Regions from separate parts of the Bacillus sp. ISL-75 genome, predicted to be linked through region 1. Evidence: predicted binding sites of a transcription regulator. Region 1 holds the regulator's gene; each other region holds the start of a gene.
The links. Region 1 encodes Rex, which represses fermentation and respiration genes when NADH is low (regulators of the CRP and FNR family bind a similar motif). Its sites were predicted from a motif close to TTGTGAAATATTTCACAA; they were not measured.

Region 1 (5,860 bases):
TCTAATAATTTAGCAATCGCAAACGGCTCAAGCCCAAGTAAGATCTTTTTTATATATCTAGCTAAAATAACAGCCCCGAGAACACCGATTAAGATACCAATCATCGTCCCAATATAAATCCCCATTCTGCTCTTTTTGACGGCCTTTTCCACATTATCTAAAGATATCCCAACAGCCACGGCCCCGATCTGTTTCCCGGTTGCATCCTTAATTGGCGTAAAGAAGCGTAATGAAGGTCCAAGAGATCCCTTTGAAATAGATTGATGCTCTTTTCCTTTCAGGACAGGCCCTTCATCTCCACCCTTGAACGGTTTCCCTATCTCTTTACTATCAGGGTGGGATTTTCGGATCCCGTTCATATCCATCACAACAATAAAGTAAACGTTCGTGACCATTCTCATTTCATTGGCAAACGTTTGGATTTCCTTTTCATTCTGTTTTCTACTCATTGCATTAACAACAAGCGGACTATGAGCAACCATTCGAGCCACATTTCTTGCTTTCTCAGCCTGACCTTTTTCCGTCTCCTTAGCAATTCTCGAACTGATAAGTAAATCTGTTATCAATAGTGAAAAAGTAACCACCATACACACAAAGACAATAATTACCGACTGTAAACTCCATCTTCCCTTTCTCATATTTCCCTCCATCTTTGAGAAGGCGACAGGCACCATTCTGATTTCCACCTGATGACATACTAACCATCCAGGCTAGTAAACACAAAAAGCTGCAAAGCATTCTTAAGAAAATACTTTGCAGTCTTAGAAGCTTTCTTTAACTTAGGCTGGTCTGAGAGTTCATCGTCTCAGTTAACCATCCTTGCGAAGATGCCTTAACTTATGAGCAAAATGGCTCCTGCGATAATAGGGGTCAGGACCATCGCACTTTTTAATACGGGCTGCGGAGCAAGGGCTGTAAACTTAGCCCCGACATAGGAGCCAATCATCGTTCCTCCTACCACTTCAACTAACAGGGTTAAATTCAGGTATCCTTCGAAATAGTAGCCGATTCCTCCTGCTAAAGCGATCGGCAAAATAACGAGCATTGTTGTACCCACTGATTGTTTAAGCGAAAGTCCCATGATGACCAGCAATCCGATTTGAATGAACGGCGCAGCACCTATCCCAAATGTACCAGACAACAATCCGGTAACCAACCCGACAACTGCCGCTTTCTTAATGAGAAGCAGGTTGCCAGGGTTCACTTTTTTGTTGTTTACCTTTATTTTTTGAACAATAAATAAGCGGACAACCAAGATCACAGCCGACAAAAATAACATCCCCGCTGTCAACCAATGCAAAGAATGGATCGGAATCAAACTGGCTAGTTTTGAACCTAAATAGGAGGCAGCTGCCCCAAATCCGCCGACGATTAAACCGGTTTTAATTGAGATATTTCCTTGACGAAAATGACTGTAGGCACCTGACATGCTAGTAAACACCATCGCTGCTAGTGATGTCCCTAACGCCATATGTATTGGTACTCCAAAAATAACTGTTAAGATGGCAATAATAAAGCCAGAGCCGCCCGCCCCGACAAATCCTAATAAAATCCCAAGCACAAACATCGTCAGCACAATCGCCAACTTCATCCCCTCCGATTGCAAAACCCTAGATGTCCTTCTAGGAAATGTTTTATTACTTACCTAAGGACGGGGTCATATAGACTGATTTAAAAAAGAAAAAAAACTATCATTTATTATTGTACTAAAAATTTAAAAGGTATATCGGAATTATGCCCTAATTCCCAAAATTTGAAAGACTACCTCAACTAGATTGAGATAGTCCTCCCTTAAAAGCTAAATTTTGCTCGACCTAAACATGCACTGGTTGTTTTGCTTCTTCTAATGCTGATAGGCGCTGCTTAATTTCCTCAACATTGATAATTCTTTGGGCTACCCCTGTTTCCATTGCAGTATACGCAACCGCGGTTGCTACCTGTGCTGCGACCCGAGGGTCAAATGGATCTGGAATGACATAATCGGCATGGAGCTCATCCTCTGAAATTAAACCAGCAATTGCATAGACCGCAGCAAGCTTCATTTCCTCGTTGATTTCCTTGGCACGGACATCTAAGGCGCCGCGGAAAATGCCTGGGAAAGCAAGCACATTATTAACCTGGTTCGGAAAATCAGAACGTCCTGTACCCACTACAAGAGCTCCTGCTTCTTTTGCTACATCCGGCATAATTTCCGGTACCGGGTTGGCCATGGCAAAGATAATCGGGTCACGGTGCATAGCGCTAACCATTTCCTTTGTAACGGCCCCGGCTGCTGATACCCCCACAAACACATCGGCGTCAATAAGCGCATCCGCTAACGTTCCTTGTTTTTGCTCGCGATTTGTCATTTGCGCCATTTCATCTTTGAATCGATTCATTCCGAATGGACGGCCTTCATAAATAATTCCTTTTGTATCACATAAAATAACATCCTTCACGCCCATATGCAGCAGGAGCTTAACAATCGCTACTCCAGCTGAACCTGCTCCGTTTACTGCAACACGAATATCTTCAATTTTTTTATCCGCTAATTTTAACGCGTTGATTAGACCAGCGGCTGTTACAATCGCGGTTCCATGCTGGTCATCATGAAAAACAGGAATCTCGCAGGCTTTGCGGAGGCGGTCTTCAATTTCAAAGCATTGCGGCGCAGCAATATCCTCCAAGTTCACTCCGCCAAATGTTGGTTCTAGCAGCCTGACGGTTTCTACGATCTGGTCTGTGTCAGTGGTGGCCAAGCAAATGGGAAAGGCGTCAACATCTGCGAACGATTTGAATAACACGGCCTTTCCTTCCATCACAGGCATCGCAGCTTTTGGTCCAATGTTTCCAAGCCCCAGAACCGCTGTCCCATTGGATACAACTGCGACTAGATTGCCCTTTGAGGTATAATCATAGACTTTATTTTCGTCTGCATAAATTTCCAAACACGGCTCTGCCACACCAGGTGAATAGGCTAGGCTTAAATCTTTTGCATTATGTACTCCCACCTTAGAATAAATCCCAACCTTGCCTTGGTGTTCCTTGTGCATTTTTAATGCTTCATCTCGTAAAATTGACATTGAATTTCCCCCACTTCCGTTAGTAACCGCTTGCATTTCATCTACCTACATCTTAGTCCATAAGAAAGTATTTTTATAGATTATGTAATTAAAAAAAGCAGGGATTTAATCATACAAAAGGCCTTCCACAAATTTCGTGGAAAGCCTTTTTAACTAATTATTCTTCATCTATTTCCACCGTTGGATAATGCTTTAAAAAGTAGACTAGCGATTGAAGCTCCACTGCCAAGTCAATATGATGGACCCTTATTAATGGTGGAACATTTAATCTTGCTGGAGTGAAATTTAAGATTCCTTTTACATTCGCTTGGACCAGTCGATCGGTTATCATTTGTGCGGCAGGAGCCGGAACCGTTAATATCGCCACAGAAATATTAGTTTCTGATAAAACCTTCTCTAAATCATCCATAGGATGAACGGGTACCTCGCGAATCATGGTTCCCATTTTGTCGGGATCCACATCGAAGGCGCATTCTATTTTTGTGTTATTATTTTTTAAAAAGTTATAGTTTAAAAAGGCAGTCCCAAGATTTCCGACTCCTATTAAGGCAACCTTAGTTAATTCATCCTGATCTAAGGTCTTACGGAAGAAGGATATTAAGTAATTAACATTATACCCATAGCCCTTTTTCCCTAACGCACCGAAATATGAAAAGTCGCGGCGAATCGTTGCTGAGTCTACCTTTACTGCTTCACTCAATTCCGCTGAAGAGACCCTTTGCTTGCCGGAACTATGCAGGTTTTTTAGAAATCGATAATAGAGGGGCAGCCGTTTTGCTGTCGCCTGTGGTATTTTCGTTGTTTCATTACTCATAATCTCCCACACCCCATGAATGGTTTAGTTAAAAATTTATTTAACTCTTTCATCTCTTTTAAAATCACCGTTTTTACCGCCCGTTTTTTCGACAAGATACGTCGGGCCAATTACCATACCTTTATCAACGGCTTTACACATATCATAAACTGTTAAGGCACATGCGGATACGGCTGTTAACGCTTCCATTTCCACGCCTGTGCTCCCCTTCGTTTTAACGGCTGCAGCAATATATAATTGATAGTTCTCATCCTTATCCTGTTCCCAAGAGAAAGAAATATTAACACCTGTTAATGGAATCGGATGGCACATTGGAATAAAATCCCATGTCTTCTTTGCTGCCATGACAGCTGCTATCTGGGCCACTGCTAAGACATCGCCCTTCTTCATCTCATTATTAGTTATTTTATCATAAATTTCTTTACTAACGGTAATGCTGGAGTGAGCAAGCGCCGTACGTGCCGTTTCCGGCTTATCACTGACGTCGACCATTTTTGCTCTGCCTTCTTCATTAAAATGCGTAAATTCTGCCATATAAAAAATCCTCCCATCAAATCATACACTATTTTACCTTATATGTGTGTGAAACTTTGAACTAAATATTACATTTTTTGACGATTTAGGACCCTTACTCCGCTAATAAGGCGAGCAGTTTATTGCCGACATACCGGGAATAAGGTACACTAATCCTATGTAATAGAGGTGAATGAGAATGATTTTGCTACAGGTTAATCAATTACAAAAATATTATGGTGCTGACCTTATTTTATCGAATATTAAGCTCGAATTACAAACTCGGGACCGTGTTGCCCTTGTTGGACGCAATGGGGCGGGAAAATCGACATTATTGAAGATTATTGCCGGACACTTGTCGCATGATGGCGGAGAAATTATCAAGCCGAAAGAAGTGACAATTGGCTATTTAGCTCAAAATACTGGGTTAGAATCATCATTATCTATATGGGATGAAATGCTGACGGTTTTTGAACCGCTGCGATTGATGGAAAAACAACTCCGCACACTTGAAGAACAAATGGCTGATCCCCTCGTTTTTGAAGACAGTGGCAGGTACGAAAGAATCCTAAAAGAGTACGATCATCTTCAGGTGAAATTTAAAGAACAGGGAGGGTATCAATATGAGGCAGAGATGCGCTCCGTCCTTCATGGGCTGAATTTCCATGACAAATCCTTGATGATATCTAGTTTAAGCGGCGGGCAGAAAACTCGTCTAGCCCTTGGTAAACTCTTGTTAACCAGGCCTGATATCCTAATATTGGATGAGCCCACAAACCACCTTGATATTGATACGCTTTCCTGGCTGGAACAATATTTACAAAGTTATCATGGAGCGATTTTGATCGTTTCCCATGACCGCTATTTTTTAGATAAAGTTGTTACTCAAGTTTATGAAGTATCCCGTAAGCAAATCCAAAGGTTTTCAGGCAACTATAGTTCTTACCTTGATCAAAAGGCGGCAAATTATGAGCGTGATTTAAAGCTTTTCGAAAAACAACAGCAAGAGGTCACTGAACTCCAAGACTTTGTCAACCGGAATTTAGCGCGGGCATCGACAACCAAACGAGCCCAAAGCCGGCGTAAAAAGCTTGAAAAGATGGAGATGATGGATCGTCCATTAGGCGATGAAAAGTCTGCCTCCTTCTCGTTTGAAATTGAAAAACAAAGCGGAAATGATGTTTTAACAGTGGATTCACTCGCTGTTGGATACAAGGATGGTAAGGTTTCAGAGTCCATTTCTTTCCGGGCCTATAAAGGTGAAAGTATCGCATTGGTTGGACCGAATGGTATCGGCAAATCAACACTTTTAAAGACAATTATCAAAAAGTTGCCTGCACTTGAGGGAACCTTACTCTATGGGACAAACCTTCAGATTGGGTATTACGACCAGGAGCAAGCTGAATTGACCTCCAATAAGCGGGTCTTAAATGAACTCTGGGATGACTATCCACTAAAAAATGAAAAAGAA
Region 2 (5,860 bases), on a different contig from region 1:
AAGCTGTAGGGGTAACAGCAACAATACTTTTTCCCTCAATAATTTTTTCATAGGCTGATTTTTGATGTGTATAAAGTTGTTCAATTCCCTTGCTCTTTAGAGCAGACTTTAAAACCGGATGAAGGTCTCTTGGCATCGGGACTGTTTGGGCCGGCTTTTCCTCGATGGTGTGCCATGTAACGATATTTTCCTTAAATTGATCATTTATTTTTAAGTCTGACAAAATTTCTTGCAGGCTTTTTCTTAACTTCATGCTTCCTCACCTCATTACTTCTATTTTAACGAATGAACGTTCGCAACAAAAGAAAAAACGACTTTTTTATTTCTTATATGCCTAGTACTTTTTTCCAAGCGTAAGAATAACTTTAAATTCTACTTAACCAATAAATATCAATAACATTAAACTATTGCTAGAATTTTTGTTACAATAGATAGTAACGGAATCTATATTTGAAGGTGATTGGATGAAAATTGATGAAATTAAAAGGGTGCTCGCTGATTTTACCCTTTTTCGTGAATTAAATGATTTTGAAATAACAAAAATCTCTGACATCGCTATTGCTAGGGAATGGAAAAAACATAGTCATGTGTTTCTCCAAGGTGACCCGCTTGAAAATGTCTATTTTATTTATGACGGAAAAATTAAAATTTATAAAAGTGACATTAATGGCAAAGAACAAATCGTCGCCATTGCTAAAAAAGGTGAGATGTTTCCCCATGTAGGTTTTTTCAGAAAAGGCGATTACCCAGCCTATGCAGAAGTACTTGAGTCCTCAACTCTTATTGCTGTTCCAATTTCAAAATTTGAAACTGTACTGATTGAAAACCCTGAACTATGTATTAAAGTTTTTAAAGTATTAGGAGAAAAAATCGTTGATTTGCAAAATCGTTTAGAAGAACAGATTCTCAATAACACATACGAACAAATTATTAAACTACTGATTCGCCTCGCCCAGAAGCATGGTAAAGAACAAGAAGATGGTACGATCCTTTTAAAGTCCGAATTCACGAATAAGGATCTTGCCAATATGATCGGCACGACAAGAGAAACCATAAGCAGGACGCTAACAAAAATGAAAAAAGATGAATTAATAGAAGTAGATGAAGAAGGCAACATGATCGTAGATGTTGAAATTCTGATGGAAGAAATTAATCTAATCTAAAACATTAAAAACCGCAGCAAATCTATGCTGCGGTTTTATTATATTTATTTAATTGAGAGCTGTAGCATGTCTTCCATGTCTTCTTTAGCTGTTCCAATCAATTTTAGATTAAAGGTGTCCTGAAGGACCTGTAATACCCCTTCAGAGATAAATTCAGGCGGCTTCGGGCCAATACGGATATCCTGGATCCCTAAGCTAAATAAACCAAGCAGAATAGCAACTGCTTTTTGTTCAAACCAAGATAACACGATGCTCACCGGCAGTTCATTCACTTCACATCCAAATGCATCTGCAAGTGCTAAAGCAATCTTAACAGTTGATCCAGAGTTATTGCATTGACCTAAATCTATATACCGTGGAATATTGGTTCCCGGCACCACACCATAATCCACGTCATTAAAGCGGAATTTTCCACAAGAGGTTGTTAATATAACAGTCTCTGGCGGTAGTGAAGTGGCAAGTTCACGATAATAATTTCCGCCAGGTCCCGGTGCATCACAGCCTGCGATAACAAAGAAACGCTTGATTTTACCAGCTTTGACTGCATCAATTACTTCAGGTGCTAAGCCTAGAACCGTTTCATGATGGAACCCTGTTAACAATGTTTCTTCGGAATCAATTGCTGCTTCAGGAAGCTCTAAAGCTCGGTTAATTAATGGTGTAAAATCATCATTAATAATTTTCTCTACATTTTCAAGACCTGCTACTTCATATGTATACATCCTGTCTGCATATGACCCTTTAATTGGCATTACACAGTTGGTCGTTGCTAGAATCGCTCCAGGGAAATTTTCAAAAAGTCGTCGCTGGTCGTACCAAGCTTTTCCGATATTCCCTTTTAGATGAGTATATTTCTTCAATGCTGGATAGCCGTGCGCAGGTAGCATTTCAGAGTGCGTATAGATATTGATACCCTTTCCCTCTGTTTGCTTTAATAGTTCCTCTAAAGCAAATAAGTTGTGACCTGTAACAATAATACATTTTCCTTCAATTTTGTTTTGGCTGACCCGGATTGGCTCAGGGATGCCTAAACGCTTTGTATGAGCTTCATCTAGCATTTCCATTACGCGGACTGCTGATTGGCCAACTTTCATCGCCATGTCGATATGTTCTTGAACATTAAAATTTGAATTCGTTAAAGTCAAATAAAGGGCTTCATGGGTGGTGGCATCGACAAAAGGATCTGTATATCCTAATTGATTAGCATGGGTTCGATAGGCCGCAATTCCTTTTAATGCAAAAATAATCGTGTCTTGTAAGCTAGCAATGGTTTCATCTTTACCACACACACCGATGACATTACAGCCGCCAGATGGAGTTTGTTCACATTGATAACAGAACATTTTAGTTCCTCACTTTCGATTTTATTTCTGCTTTACTATACTAATCGACCTAAATATTTAATGTGATTTATATCACATTTAAAGCAACTGTAATAAATTGTGCATAAAATTATTGCCATACGATGACGGCACCTACCCAGTTTAGCCAGCATATAATAGCGAGTGAAATATTGGAAAGCGAGGGGAACTTAATGTCATCTAAGGTACCGAGTGATAAGAATGACCCTAAAAAGCCGAAAACAGAAGCTTTTGGCGAGTTAATGAAATCGATGAACGACTTTTTCAATGAAAAACCAATCAAAGGCTTTCTACAATCAATCGATGATTTTTTTAAAAGTCCATTTCCATCTGGGTCGAGCTTTCATGTTGACACGATTGAAACTGGTGGGGAATACATCATCTCTGCAGAACTGCCAGGGATAAAAAGAGAGCAAATTCATTTAAACATTTCTGGAAATTATTTAACTATTTCTGTAGAAAATAACGAACTTGAAACCGAGGAAGATGAAATCAATCATTTATATCGACGTAAATACTTACGTCAAAAATCATCAAGAACGGTTTCACTCCCGCATACGATTAATGAAGAGAAAGTGAAAGCATCCTATCGTGATGGTTTATTAAAAATCCGCATTCCACAGGAAAAGGGGAAAATTATTGATATAGAAGACTAAATTCCATTTCCCCTCCATATGAAAAGACGGCTAGTAAAAAAGCCGTCTTTTTTATTACGCTTTAAATATTCCACCAAATCCCTTTACAAGTGATGATACTTGGTTAACAGCATTCATCATTTGACCTGCTGTATTCACCATTTTATTTATATCAACTGATCCATCTTGGGACTTGAAGGAATTCATAAACGTTTGGACTCCTCCTGGCTGTTTTGGGGTTGCACTTTGCTTAGGATAAGGGTTCATCACTGGATAACCATTCATGGGCATATACTGTGGTTTTTGAACTATTTCTTCCTGTGGCTGTAAAGGGTTCTGGAATAGGAATTGCGAATCTTTTTGCGAAAATGGCTGGCTATTGTATGGCGTATTTTGAGAAACGTAGCCAGGTTGATAGTTTTGCCCATATTGCTGGTACACTGGCGTGTAATAAGGAATTTGTTGATTGGGTTGTTGATAAGCGGTCCAATCATAGTTTTGGGGCTGAGCTTGGTAATGGAAGGGTTGATTACTATTAAAAAGCTGCTGATTCCTGATCTGACCAACTGGACCCTCCTGCATCATTTGCCCCGAGTATTCATAATTGAGGTAATTAACTGGCCTTTTTTTGCCAAACATGGGCAAACATCTCCTCCGCTTTTTTATCTACTACACATTATGAAGGAGAGAGAGGAAAGGTGATTCTTTTGAAAAAGAATAATAATGTCAAAATGACGAGAATTTTGTCTGAAGTTTAAATATTTTAAAAACTAGGAATCCTTTATTTTCGTGATACGATAGAAAAAAGGATGAAGGAGGAGCTAATAGATATGGACATTCGCGAATTAAAAAGCAAATTTATTCAAAGTCGGGATTATACACCAGATGATGTTAATACATTAATGGATTTTGCTAAGAAAGCGTATATTCAAAACGATATTAACATTAAAGAATATCGTCTTCTTGTCCGTGAACTTGAAAAACAAGGCGCGGTAATACCTGAAACGGATAATGAAAACTCCCTCATCGAACATTCTTAATAATAATTAAAGAGATGCAGCTGCATCTCTTTTCTATTTTTTAACCTCTTTTAATATTTCCAAGAGGAAAAATTCAACCGTACGATTTGCATTTAAAAATCTCGTTTTGCTAGTTTCCGGAAAAAAGGATTGAATTGACAACTGGTCAATATGTTCAGATGTCGTGTCGATTTGCTTTAAATGAAGATGTTTATGGTCCGTTTCAGACAGCCATTTCTTCATGGCATGTTTCCATTGGTCATTTATTTCCTTAACTTCATTTGCAAATGGCTTAATCACTTCATGAAAATCATGCTTGAGCCCCGACTCCCTTCCCTCTAGATAGTACTTCATGAATAAACTATTATAAGCTAAAAGTTTTTCCGTTAATTGGATAATTTCTTCAGACATCTTTTTAATAAACCCTTTCTCTAAAAAATAAAAAGTAGCAAAAATCTTTATGCTACTTTAATCGTTACTATTATTTTATAGGCAATTAATAGCCCAATTCAAGTTGTAGGGCTCTAGACACATGATTTGGATTGGCACAGGCAATCTCTAAATTAGAAATGGAGTTAACTTTATCAATACTCCGTTCAAGTCCCATTAGTTTTTGTTTTGATACGATTAACTTAGCCTGCTCTTTCTTGTCTAAACTTTTGCGCAGGTCTGAGAAGGATGCTTCAAGCACCACTTCCAATTCTTCTAATTGATCATATATTTCTGACAGCATTGAAATCAACTTTTCCTTATCGGAAAATGGCTTATTCATCTATTAAACCCTCCCAGCATTTTCTATTAATTATAATTATTCTCTTTCTTTTTTCGGCTTCCTTCTACCCTGACAAAACTAGAAGCTATTCGTCAAAGGTAGTGGTAAAATGGCATTTTCCCCCATGTAATTCGACATCAATTAAATCCTGCATGAAAAAATAAAAAAGCGCACAAGCTATTGTTGGAGGTGTTTTTTTAATGTCAAAAAATAATAAACAAAACAAAAAGCAGCAAACAGTTCAATCAGATGCAGCAACAAAAACAGGCTACGGTGATAAAAAGCTTGTGGGAGAAAATCGACCTGCCGAATAACTACCAACCAAAAAGCAAGGGACACTTCCCTTGCTTTTTTATTTCCATTTTTTTAGCTGCAAGGTCTTTTGGAGGGCCAACATTAATTGAAGTTGGTTTGATTTAGCAAAGTACCAATCAGTAAGGTGAATGGGGTGACGATGTCGTGCGGGAAGATACAACCAGGGGGATACCCTGCGTTGCGTACTCCAATCCTCATATTTATGTTGATTATGCTTTATAACTGGGAAACTCACTCGCAAAATCGGGGTTTTCAGGCCAGTTTTTATTTTAAAATATTGTTCATAATCATTTCTTGAACCAGTATGCGGCGTTTTTTCAGCGAATTCATAAAAATAAGGAAATAGCCGTGGATGAAAAAGTATGCTGGCTAGTCTTTTACCCAAGTTGATTCTTTTTGAAAGTGATTTGAAACCATTTGCACTTGCCCCATATACTTCTCCCCCACAGGTTGGAAATAGTACACAACTGAAATGAAACCAATCTTGAAAAGAAAAAAGCTTCGATTGGAAAACCTTTTTCTTATATAGAGGGTGATCAATAACCGGAGTTTGAATGACATTTTGTTCATTTATGATTAGGGAAGTGGTTAGTCT
Region 3 (5,860 bases), on a different contig from region 1:
AAGGCTTGTGCGGTTGCGATATCTAGGATATAGAGAATTTTTAAATCAACGCAGTTTAATGACTGCGTTTTTTTAATGGCTGTGTTAAGGGTCATTGTTGATTTTATAGCCTAGTTGATTGGAGCGGAAAGCGAAGCGCCTGAAGCGGAAATCAACAGCCAAGTTTAATATAGCCTTATTAAAAAAACAAGTCGGAATTATCCGACTTGTTGTGTAAAGGATTTAGCTGCTGTAGCTTTTCTTTGATAGAAATACCAGTTGAGTCCAAATGCCACTACATAAAAAGCAATAAAGAAGTAAAAAGCTGTAACAGGAGTGCCCGTCGCCTTAACTGACCACCCGAAAAGTTTAGGAATAAAGAATGAACCATAGGCTGCAAATGCCGCTGAAAACCCAATTACAGGTGCTGCTTCTTTAGGAATAAAAAGGTTCGGAATCATTTGGAAAGTCGAGCCTGAACCAATACCAGATGCAACGAACAGAATTAAGAAGGATAATAAGAATCCAGCAAATTGTTTTCCATTTAGGAAATAAATAACCCCTGCAGCGCCAATTCCCATGATGACTAAAACATAGGAAGTTACCTTTGCACCCCCAAGTTTGTCTCCCATCCAACCACCAACAGGTCTTGAAGCTGCGGCCACTAATGCACCAAGAAAGGCAAGTGATATATGCTCAGGGAATTGTGATCTTAATAAAAGCGGAAATGCCGCTGAATAACCAATGAATGAACCAAAAGTCGCTACATATAAGGCTGTCATAATCCAAGTATGTTTCCGTTTTACAATCACAAATTGTTCCGAAACTGATTGCTTTGCACCTGGTACATTATCCATCTTAAACATTGCCAAAACTGTCAAGATGACAATAGGAATCACCCAAATAAATGCGGCGTTTTGTAACCAAACTTCCTGACCATTTGCCAAAACTTGTTTACCGCCAACTAATGCAAAAGTTCCTGAGGTAACGATTAATGGTGTAACGAATTGAACGACAGATACACCCATGTTTCCTAAACCGCCATTAATACCAAGTGCTGTCCCTTTTTCCTTTTTCGGAAAGAAGAAGCTAATATTTGCTGAAGAAGATGAGAAGTTACCGCCGCCAAGTCCGCAAAGGGCTGCAAGCAATAACATGATAGAAAATGGTGTTTCCGGATTTTGAACTGCAAAGCCAATACCAATCGCTGGAATTGCTAAGATTGCTGTTGAAATTACCGTCCAGTTTTTTCCGCCAATGGAGCCGACAGCAAATGTGTAAACAAAACGAAGTGTCGCACCAACAAGACCAGGAACTGCTGCAAGTGTAAATAATTGTTCTTCGGTGAAATGGAAACCGATGTCGTTAAGTCTAACAGCAACGACTGACCATATCTGCCAAACGATAAAAGCGATCATTAATGATGGTACAGATATCCACAGATTTCGTCGTGCATGTTTTTTTCCTTCTGCGTTCCAGAATTTTTCGTCCTCTGGATTCCAATAATTAATTCTAGCCATAATATTTCCTCCTAATTTGTGATCAAATTTTAATTTTTATAAAGTTAGAGTTGTTTGTGTAATTACTATAAAACAGATGGTAACATGAATTTTGTGACGTACGTCACAAAAACAGTGAAGGAACTGTGAACATAACCTAGTTGACAAAAAGTTGTAATAATTTATAACTAGTTAACGAAAAAAAGAGATCTTCCACGGGGGAAGATCTCCTTTTTTTATGCCTTTTTTAGGATTTTTCGTTATCTTCATAGAACATACCTACAAAGTTTTTTGTTTCACCTACGTCATCTTTAATGGCTGTAATAGTTAGCCATTCTCTGTAAATTTCATTGTTTTTGCGTTTGTTCCAAATATAACCTTCCCAAACCCCGTCTGTTTTTAAACTAAACCACATTTTTTTGTAAAACTCGTTGTCATGTTCACCGGATTGAAGAACACTTGGGGTTTTACCGATTACCTCTGCTTGACTATAGCCAGTGATTTTTGTGAATGCAGGATTAACGCTTTGAATAATGCCATTAACATCGGTTACACAAATACCATCTAAGGCATGGTTTACAATCTTTGCAGAAATATCCAACTTATCTTGATAATATAGCCATACTACGATAACCAGACTTGCTAAAGAAAATTCAGATAGGGACATAAAGCCAATCGCATAATGACCAGTCCAATCAAAGAGAATCGTGAGAATGATTGGAGGGAAAAAGCCACCCAGTCCTCCCATGGCAGAAACAATGCCATTCACAATACCCGCTTGATTGGAAAAATATAAAGGGACTAGTTTAAAGATAGCGCCATTTCCAATTCCCGCAAAGAAAGCAACTAATAAGCAACCAAAGGAATAAATCGGCAGCGATGGAGTAAATGACAAAAGAAATCCTGCAAAAGTTAGGCTAAAGAAAACAGCCATTAAAATAAGAAAAGGATTAACTTTATCGCCTAACCATCCACCTATGGGTCTAAAAAAGGTTGCCAAAGCAATAAAACCTGCTGTCCTGAGTCCTGCATCGACTTTATCTAATTCAAAGTGATTAACTAAAAACGATGGTAAATAAATGGTGAAAGCAACAAAGGAACCAAACGTGATAAAATAAAATAAACTTAGAAACCAAAGTTTTGGATTTTTATATACCCCTTTGATTTGTTCGAGTAAGGAAATGTTAACTTTTCGTTCCTTTTTGTCCCCAAATATAAAGTTTAAAATAGCAAAGATTAATACAACTATCAGGAAGATTTTAATGGTGTTTCTCCATCCATAGGTGGTAGCAAGTACGGGTGCGGAAAAGGAAGTGATTGCCGTACCAATATTTCCTGCCCCGAAAATTCCGTTAATAAACCCATGCTTTGTTTTTTCATAATACTTGGGAAGAGAGGTAACACCGATGGAAAAGACAGCACCGCCAATCCCTAGTAAAAATCCTCCTAAGATTAATGTTAATAAGGAATTAGCATAGCTTAACAACGCAATTGGAATGAGCAGTATAATAAAGCTGATTGTAAATAAAATTCGAGCGCCATAGCGATTGGTCCAGTAGCCAATCGGAACTCGAAGAAGTGAACCGAGGATAACAGGGACCGCCGTAGTCCAAGCAATTTGAGATGAAGTAAGTTGGATATCTACTTTAATAAACGGCATTAGTGATGATATCAGTACCCAAACCATAAAACCTGCTACCAGACTTCCAGTTTGTATAATTAGTTGTTTTGACCCTTGTTTCATAAAAATCCCCCTTCAATTCCCATGCTATTTTATTATTTCTTCAAAAAGTTGTTATATATTAAGAAAGAGTGTTAATGAACATGGAAAATTTTACTTCTTGTATTATAGAACAACATATAGTCAATCAACAGTGAGTTATGACACACATTTGACACACTCATGGTAAAAAATTTTCTAAGGTGTACCAATTCACATTTTTAATTTACATGTTTTGTTCGTAATTGTATATTTTTCCTGTATTATAGATTTACGAATATTTAAAATTAGAGGCATGAACAAGGAGAAAAAAATTAAAATCATAGATAACACATGATTATTAATTGTTTGTTAAAAATAACATTAAAGTAGTAAGGGAGAAAACTATGCTGCGCAAAAAAATATATCTAGATCCTCCAAAAATTCTTGTTCTAGGTTTTGGTTTGATCATATTACTAGGAACATTTCTACTAACCATGCCGGTTTCGACTACAAATGGGCAAGGTTTGTCATTTTTAAACGCTCTGTTCACAGCAACCTCTGCAACATGCGTAACAGGTTTAGTTGTAGTAGATACAGGGACCACATTTTCGATATTCGGTCAAGTGGTTATTTTATGTATGATTCAAGTCGGTGGACTTGGATTTATGACGTTTGCAACGTTTTTTGCCTTCCTATTAGGGAAGAAAATATCTTTAAAAGAAAGGCTTCTACTTCAAGAATCATTAAATAATTTATCAATGGAGGGGATTGTGCGGCTAGTAAGACGAATTTTAATTTTTACAGCGGTGATTGAGTTACTTGGTGCTGTGCTTTTATCTATCCGTTTTTCCTTTGACATGCCGATAGGAAAAGCGATTTATTATGGAATTTTCCATTCAATTTCCAACTTTAACAATGCGGGATTTGACTTAATGGGGGAGTTTCATAGTTTAACGAGTTATGTTGACGATCCAACCGTTACGTTGACCGTTAGTGCATTAATTATCTTAGGTGGGATCGGCTTTATCGTTATGAACGAACTTTTTGAATATCGTGTTTCAAAACGGCTATCATTACATACTAAGATTGTCTTAATGACGAGCAGCGTTTTAATAGTAGTAGGTACAGCTGGTATATTCCTGCTTGAATATTCCAATGGATTAACGCTAAAACCATTGTCGTTTTCAGGGAAAATCCTTGGGTCATTATTCCAATCTGTTACGGCAAGAACAGCGGGGGCTAACACATTAAATATTGGTGATCTAACTCAATCATCATTATTATTAATTGTGTTACTCATGTTTGTTGGTGCATCGCCTGGGTCGACAGGCGGGGGGATCAAAACCACCACTTTTACAACGCTCATTGGAGCTGTTTGGTCACAAATTCGCGGGAAAGAGGATGTTATTTTTTACCGTCAGCGGATAGAATATGAAACGATTTATAAAGCATTAACCGTCACATTTAGCGGGTTATTTCTCGTCATGCTAATGACACTCATTCTAACCATTTCTGAACACGGACAAGATTTTTTAACAATAGTATTTGAGGTAACTTCTGCCTTTGCAACAGTCGGGCTATCGATGGGATTGACACCGGAATTATCACCACTTGGCAAGGCATTGATAATTTTTACTATGTTTGCTGGCAGGGTAGGACCATTAACTATTGCTTATGCGGTGACAATACGCAGAAAACCTGATGCATTCCGGTATCCAAAGGGAAAAATCACGATTGGGTAGTTTTTTACACCAAGGAGGTACAAGGAGACAGTGGCTAATCAATATGCAGTGATTGGATTAGGTAGGTTTGGACTAAGTATTGCCAATAAGTTATATGAATCTGGGCAGGAAGTGCTTGGAGTCGATGTGAATGAGGAACGAGTTGAAGAATCCCATCCATTCGTTACTCATTCCGTGATTGCCGATTCAACAGAAGCTGAGGCATTAAAATCGATTGGCATCCGTAATTTTGATACAGTTATTGTAGCAATCGGAAACGATATTCAGGCAAGTATCCTATCTGTTTTATTATTGAAGGAACTTGGTGTAAAAAAGGTGATTGCCAAAGCATTAAATAAACTACATGGTCAAGTATTAAAAAAGGTTGGGGCAGACTGGGTCGTCTTTCCTGAGCGAGATATGGGAATTCGAGTCGCCCATCAGCTGTTATCACCTAATGTCTTAAATTTTATTGAGATATCGAAGGATTATAGTGTAGAGGAAGTAAAAATCCCCGATAGGATGATGGAGAAAACCTTAAGGGAACTAGATTTAAGGGCAAAGTTTAATTTGAGCGTCATCGCAATTCGGCATGAAGATGAAATTAACATTTCACCATCTCCTGATGAAAAAATTAATTACGGTGATGTACTAGTAGTAATCGGTGAAAACCGCAATTTGGAAAAATTCGCTAATTTAGAATAAGAAACAAACCCCTGGTTAATGAGACTAGGGGTTTGAATGATTTTTTGTTAATGGGATAGGAGAGATGAGAGATGAACTTTCGAGAAAAAGTTACATTAGATGAACGAATAGAGTTAATGAGAATACTTTCAAAACAATTCCTATTACGAGCACCTCAGGTAGATATAGAAGGTAGTTTCCCGTATGCAAATATTCAGGATCTAAAAAATACAGGTTACACGGCATTAACTGTTCCTTCGAGGCATGGTGGAGAG

Region 2: a site for Rex is predicted at 2,567-2,584, ahead of hcp (hydroxylamine reductase). Genes of this name have one in related genera too.
Region 3: a site for Rex is predicted at 3,400-3,417, ahead of J7E63_RS00160 (nitrate/nitrite transporter). Genes of this name have one in related genera too.

The regions. Positions count from the first base shown of each region.
Region 1 covers NZ_JAGGQX010000051.1:31,128-36,987, forward strand. The annotation lists gene dcuS (DcuS/MalK family sensor histidine kinase) at 1-638, opposite strand, end outside; gene J7E63_RS20065 (sulfite exporter TauE/SafE family protein) at 833-1,585, opposite strand; gene ystJ (NADP-dependent malic enzyme) at 1,815-3,062, opposite strand; gene J7E63_RS20075 (redox-sensing transcriptional repressor Rex) at 3,220-3,876, opposite strand; gene moaC (cyclic pyranopterin monophosphate synthase MoaC) at 3,913-4,410, opposite strand; gene J7E63_RS20085 (ABC-F family ATP-binding cassette domain-containing protein) at 4,589-5,860, shown strand, end outside.
Region 2 covers NZ_JAGGQX010000011.1:16,028-21,887, forward strand. The annotation lists gene J7E63_RS04685 (DEAD/DEAH box helicase) at 1-253, opposite strand, end outside; gene J7E63_RS04690 (Crp/Fnr family transcriptional regulator) at 465-1,163, shown strand; gene hcp (hydroxylamine reductase) at 1,208-2,506, opposite strand; gene J7E63_RS04700 (Hsp20/alpha crystallin family protein) at 2,698-3,180, shown strand; gene J7E63_RS04705 (YppG family protein) at 3,235-3,798, opposite strand; gene yppF (YppF family protein) at 3,990-4,199, shown strand; gene J7E63_RS04715 (DUF1798 family protein) at 4,233-4,589, opposite strand; gene J7E63_RS04720 (hypothetical protein) at 4,675-4,950, opposite strand; gene J7E63_RS04725 (DUF2515 domain-containing protein) at 5,303-5,860, opposite strand, start outside.
Region 3 covers NZ_JAGGQX010000001.1:25,945-31,804, forward strand. The annotation lists gene fdhF (formate dehydrogenase subunit alpha) at 1-33, shown strand, start outside; gene J7E63_RS00155 (MFS transporter) at 198-1,499, opposite strand; gene J7E63_RS00160 (nitrate/nitrite transporter) at 1,726-3,222, opposite strand; gene J7E63_RS00165 (TrkH family potassium uptake protein) at 3,585-4,922, shown strand; gene J7E63_RS00170 (potassium channel family protein) at 4,953-5,606, shown strand; gene J7E63_RS00175 (acyl-CoA dehydrogenase family protein) at 5,678-5,860, shown strand, end outside.